Regions from separate parts of the Bacillus sp. Bwzl_19 genome, predicted to be linked through region 2. Evidence: predicted binding sites of a transcription regulator. Region 2 holds the regulator's gene; the other holds the start of a gene.
What was found. Region 2 encodes LexA, which represses DNA repair genes until DNA is damaged. Its sites were predicted from a motif close to CGAACATATGTTCG; they were not measured.
Positions count from the first base shown of each region.

Region 1: a site for LexA is predicted at 1,231-1,244, ahead of uvrB (excinuclease ABC subunit UvrB). Genes of this name have one in related genera too.

Region 1 is NZ_CM142729.1:3,141,445-3,144,615, forward strand. Features, by position in the region: gene uvrB (excinuclease ABC subunit UvrB) at 1-1,155, opposite strand, end outside; gene ACW5MY_RS16730 (CsbA family protein) at 1,331-1,567, opposite strand; gene ACW5MY_RS16735 (PEP/pyruvate-binding domain-containing protein) at 1,866-3,171, shown strand, end outside.
Region 2 is NZ_JBUBKZ010000002.1:54,274-57,444, forward strand. Features, by position in the region: gene ACW5MY_RS19800 (DUF896 domain-containing protein) at 117-350, opposite strand; gene ACW5MY_RS19805 (YneB family resolvase-like protein) at 419-1,069, opposite strand; gene yneA (cell division suppressor protein YneA) at 1,085-1,396, opposite strand; gene lexA (transcriptional repressor LexA) at 1,553-2,173, shown strand; gene ACW5MY_RS19820 (hypothetical protein) at 2,522-2,950, opposite strand; gene ACW5MY_RS19825 (YndM family protein) at 3,107-3,171, shown strand, end outside.

The DNA of each region.
Region 1 (3,171 bases), on a different replicon from region 2:
GTGCTTTTCAAATTCCTCGAATCGAAGCGGACGGTTGTCAAGCGCTGACGGCAGGCGGAACCCGTGATCGACAAGCACCTGTTTTCTTGCCTGGTCACCGTTGAACATGCCGCGCACCTGCGGAATCGTCACGTGTGATTCATCAACGACAATCATAAAATCATCCGGAAAATAATCAAGCAGCGTATACGGCGTGGAGCCCGGAGGACGGAGCGTCAAGTGTCTTGAATAGTTCTCGATCCCCGAGCAGAAACCCATTTCCCGCATCATTTCAAGATCATATCTCGTACGCTGCTCAAGGCGCTGGGCTTCCAGAAGCTTGCCGTTTTCGCGCATGACTTTTAAGCGCTCCTCAAGCTCCTGTTCAATATTCAGAATCGCTTTTTCCATCTTTTCCGCCCGTGTGACGAAGTGGGAAGCCGGGAAAATCGCGACATGATCGCGGTCGCCGAGAATTTCTCCGGTCAAAGCGTCAACCTCTCTGATCCGCTCAATTTCATCACCGAAAAATTCCACTCTGATACAATGTTCGTCACGGGAAGCCGGGAAGATTTCCACAACGTCTCCGCGCACGCGGAACGTCCCCCGCTGAAAGTCGATATCATTGCGGGCATACTGGATATCCACAAGCTTTCTCAGCAGCTCATTTCGCTCAATCTCCATTTCCGGTCTGAGCGACACGACCATTTCCCGGTATTCTTCAGGCGAACCGAGACCGTATATGCATGATACACTCGCGATAATAATGACATCTCTCCGTTCAAACAGAGAGGATGTGGCGGAGTGTCTCAGTTTATCAATTTCATCGTTAATGCTTGCGTCTTTCTCTATAAATGTATCCGTCTGAGGCACATACGCCTCCGGCTGATAGTAATCGTAGTAGCTGACAAAGTATTCGACAGCGTTGTTCGGAAAAAACTCCTTAAACTCGCTGTACAGCTGTCCGGCAAGGGTTTTGTTATGGGCAATGACCAGTGTCGGCTTGTTGACTTCTTTAATCAAATTGGACACGGTAAAGGTTTTGCCCGTCCCTGTCGCGCCCAGGAGAGTCTGGTGTTTTCTGCCTTCCTGTATGCCTTTGACAAGCTTCTCAATCGCTTGCGGCTGATCTCCCTGGGGCTGATATTTCGAGACTAACTCAAAACGATCTTTCACAAAAAAGCCTCCGTTTCTTTACGAAATCTTCCTATTGATATAGTAACACAATGACGGGCAAAATCACTAAAAATACGAACTAAAGTTCGATGGTTTATTTTTACCAAGTCAATTTTTGTATAAAAAACCTGCTTTTATGGCGTAAAAGCAGGCATTCTATTTCATATTCACCATGTCAGGCATTGTCTTTCTTTTTGTCTGCTTCTTTTTTAGCCATGTACAGCCCGCCGGCTACCAGAGAGACGACATCCAATCCAACGATAAAATACGTTTCGGTGTAGCCTTTTAAATAGGATGCGAAAAGCAGCGCGGCTGTGAGAGCGATCGCCACATAGTGGTTAAAAGTGACCCTCGTAAAAAGGACGACCAGCATAAAAGGGAAACATAATGCAAAAACGGCTTTTGTAATCACAAAAACCCTCCTCGGGAATTCTTCATCTCATCTGATTATAGTAAAAAATGAAGAATCGGACAATCGTTCCCCTGCTATCACAATACCCTTTTTCACCATTCTTCAATCATCTGTCAGAAAAAATGTAAAAGTAAATCCATTGAACCGTTAACAAAATGAATCAAATTGCCTTTCTTCAGCCGAAAGGCGGAGAACGATTAGGTCTTTGTGTCTTTGACAGTTTCTTCCTCCCTCTTTACAATGTAATGATAGTGTTCACTATCATTTTCTTGGATGAAGAAAAAAGGGGGCATCACTCATGTATTCAGTACGATTTCAAAAAGCGGAAGAATCAAGCCGCTCAGCGGGAGCAAAAGGAATGAACCTGATTAAACTGACGAAAAACGGCCTGCCCGTTCCCGACGGTTTTGTCATTCAGACGAACGCTCTGACACGTTTTATAGAAGACAACCGGCTTCAAGCAGCAGACGCACATATGGAGCGCGCCATTATGAACGGCACGTTTTCAAAAGAGCTCCGAGATGAGCTGGCCGCGTCATTTTATGAATTGAGAGAATCATACGCCTCTGTCGCCGTACGTTCCTCATCCGCGTCCGAAGATCTTGAAGGCGCTTCTTTCGCGGGCCAGTACGAAACCTATTTAAATATCAAAACAGAAGAAGAGTTTCTAGGAAAAGTGAAAGAATGCTGGGCTTCCTTCTTCTCGGCGCGGGTCAGCGGCTATAAAGAGAAAATGAACAACGATACCGCAGAGCCGTTAATGGGTGTTGTCGTGCAAGGGCTGATCAATTCTGAGGTTTCGGGGGTCATTTTCAGCCGCAACCCGGTCACACACGATGACGGAGAACTGATGATCAGCGCGAGCTACGGCCTCGGAGAAGCAATCGTTTCCGGCAGCGTGACGCCCGACACATTTATCGTCAATAAAGGCACATTTCAGATTGACAAAGAAATCGGCTTAAAAGAAATATATATCGTTTCTCAAGAGGAAGGCGTGACGGAAAAAGAGACGTCCGCTGACATGAGAAACCGCTTCTGCCTTGATGATGAGAATATCAAAGAGCTTGCCATGCTGACGATCAAGACAGAAGAACTGTACGGTTATCCCGTGGATCTTGAATTCGGATTTGCCGAAAATAAGCTGTATCTGCTTCAGGCCAGACCGATTACAACGATCGTGCAGGATCAGAAAGCGTCGGACGAAGAACGGGAATTTATCATGACGCCCCGGGATCAGAAAGATTTTTGGCTTAATATGGAGTCCAATATAGAAGGCCCCGTGAGCCCGTTATTCGCCTCGCTCATTGTGCCGGCTTTAGAATACGGCCTCAAAGAGAGCACAAAGACATTCCCAGTAATGGGCATCGAAATCGAGCGTGTCAAGCTTCATCAAGGCCGTGTTTTTTCCAGACAGCATAAGACGGACGACAAGCTGCCCGCAGAACAGTTAGAAGCGCTATTTCCCATCTTGGCTGACCGCATGTACGATATTATTCAGGAAACCTTTCTGCCTTTTTATCAAAAGCTGGACGAACTGGCGCATACAAACCATACACGGGAGACTGCCCTCGATGCGTTCCGAAACCTGCAAGACTTCTATTTGA
Region 2 (3,171 bases):
CTTTTTCTCAACTCTTTCAGCTTAAATTTGAGATAAACTTGTTGAAAATTGTCGTAAAGCACAGTCTGATATTAGTATATACGAAAAAAGAATACGTATTGCCGTATTCTTTCTGTTTAATGAAGATTATTTTTCTGTTGTTCCCTTTTTAATTTTTCAGGAGTGACATCATTACCTTCCGGATCAATAACTTTTACGCTCTTAAGCGTATTTTTCATTGAGGAGCGGAATCCTTTCAAATACTCCTGGCGAAGCTTTTGCTGTTCGGCTTTTTCCTCATCAGTTATCGTGTTTGATTTAGCTTTTTGAGCCAATTCGTTTATTCTCGCGATTTTTTCTTTAGAAATCATAATAAGCTCCTTTGGTGCGTGTTGATTATATACTACTAAAACGTAGTCGTTTTTACAACTGATGCACGTCAGCTGCCTTCGCTGTCTGCGGTATATTCCTGAAAACGCCGGTGAACCGTGGCTTTGGACACATCATATCCAAATCCTCTTAAGGTGGCTGCGATTTCTGCAAAGGTGAGCTTGTTGGCTCTCAGTCTGATAATTTCCGAAACCGGAACCTCTTTTTTTTCTTTACCGCTGTTTTCATGCCTGTTTTTCAGATTCCGTTCAGGTTTATAGCCGTTTTTTACGGCTCTTTTCATTCCCCGCCGGATCTTCATATTGTGAATTTTTCTTTGATACTCCTCAACAATACTGACGATTTCGAGTACCATCGTATCAGCTTCGGAAAGCTCCAGCTCACCCTTATGAGCCATCGTATATATTTTTACGTTTTCCCTGTAAATACAATGCAAAAGCGCGATCTTGGCGTTTCCTCTTCCCAGCCTTGTTTCGTCCTGCACCAATATCGCGTCAATATGTGATTTTTTAATATCATCAAGCATTTCAAATACTCCGTCGCGGTCCATTTCGTAACCGCTTGCTTTCTCAGAAATGACTTTTACGACTTCCATGCCGTTTGCCGCAGCGATCTCCCTAAGCTCCTCTTCCTGTCTTTTTAAAGACGTTTGCTGCTGTTCTTTGTTTGTGCTAACCCTGGCATAAATGATCGCCTTCATTTCTCTCTTTCCTCTCTAATTAACAATGGCCAGCTGATATACGGCCGGATGCTTCTTCTTAACCGGAAGAATAAGTTCGTCTCCGGGCTTTATATCAGCAGTTTGAAGATGATTATTCTCCGTCACCCACTCAATGAAATCTTCTTTATTAATATTTTTCTTTTCTGCTACATGATCCGCAAGTGACCAGAGAGTATCGCCGTCCTGAACCTTTATTTTAACATATTGGCTGAGCGTCTGATCATTCCCCGCGCATGAAACAAGTAAAATAGCGGCACTTAAAATCGCAGTAAACAGTCCGACAAATATGATAGATTCCTTCGCCATTTATACAACCTCCGATAAGAATGTTTGTTCGCTTTTTATATCTTTCAGTATATACGAACAAATGTTTCTGTCAATCGTTTTTTTCGAACCTATGTTTGTACTGTCAGGAAAATCATGCTATAATCTACTTAAAATCGACGTTTTGAGGTGCGAAATATGACGAAGCTATCAAAAAGGCAGCTTGATATCCTGCGTTTTATTAAAGAAGAGGTAAAAACAAAAGGATATCCGCCTTCTGTAAGAGAGATAGGAGAAGCAGTAGGACTGGCTTCCAGTTCAACCGTGCACGGACATTTGGCACGGCTTGAGACAAAAGGCCTGATCAGACGGGACCCTACTAAACCAAGGGCAATTGAGGTATTGGATGAAGAAGAAGTCCAAATTCCGAAAAGCCAGGTCGTAAATGTTCCGGTAATCGGGAAAGTGACGGCGGGTATTCCGATTACGGCTGTTGAAAATATCGATGAGTATTTTCCGCTTCCTGACCGGATGGTTCCTCCGGGCGAACATGTATTTATGTTAGAAATCATGGGAGAAAGTATGATTGACGCCGGCATTTTTGACAAAGATTACGTCATTGTCAAACAGCAGAACACGGCTAATAACGGGGAAATCGTGGTGGCTATGACCGAAGATGATGAAGCGACGGTCAAGCGCTTCTATAAAGAGGACAATTATGTGCGGCTGCAGCCGGAAAATCCGACGATGGAACCGATTATCCTGCAAAACGTAAGCATTTTAGGGAAAGTCATCGGCGTATTCAGAGCCGTCCATTAATTCTATTAAACTTTTTTTATCGTAAAACCCCTCACATAGGGGTTTTTCTTTTGCATAAAAAAGAGCAGGTTCGCCCTGGCTTAGAAACGAACCCGCTAAGGAGGAAAAACTTACATCATGCTTACATTCTTATTATCCGACATCTGACTTTTGAAGTCAACAAATAATGTTTCCCTAAAGAAACTTTTTGTATAATTTTCAACTTTGTATAGATGTTCGGGCTGAATTTGTTTATGTCATCTTTACTTGGGGCGGGAAATCAAATTTATATATGAATATTTAGTACATGGTACAACGTGTTTTGATTACGCGTAAAAAATCCCGCTGCTTTTTAGCGGGTATCAATTTTTAATCAAAATGATAATATTCTACGCCGTATAACCCTTTAATATAGACAGGTTCACAGATGTTTGAAGAGCTTTCAATCAAAATCCTGTATTTGTGATACGGGTCAATTGATTTTTTATCCTGCGCACTGAGATTTAACCAGCTGCCGCTGTAGCTTTTAGAACTTAATGTATAAAAATTTCCGTTCAGCGCCATCCGCTGGAGTTTCATGTTTAAACCGCATGAAGAGTTGTTCATAATGGTGAACTTGTATCCTAAAAAGTAATCGTCAGCTGATACAGTCCCCGGATTTTCAATATAAAACTCTTTTGCATTTCCCGCTAGTGTGAAGCTCGTTTTTGATCCGAATTCAGTGGTAGCCGCTTTGGCTGAGTGTATTCCGCAAAAACATAATAAAAAAACAGCAATACATATCCAGCACCTTTTCAATTTGCATCCCCCTTTTTTTACATATTTTAACTCGTGAACACAATGACGTCTATCCATATTTTAAGAAATCGCATACTTTATAACCACAATATACCAGTTTAAAAAATTACGGATTGCCTACAATGAAGAATAAACGAAATAACGAAGGTGGTTCAAATGAAACACGTAATTGCTTTCGCTTCTAAAACAGCGCTCACACTTGCTTTGCTGTACATTGTTCT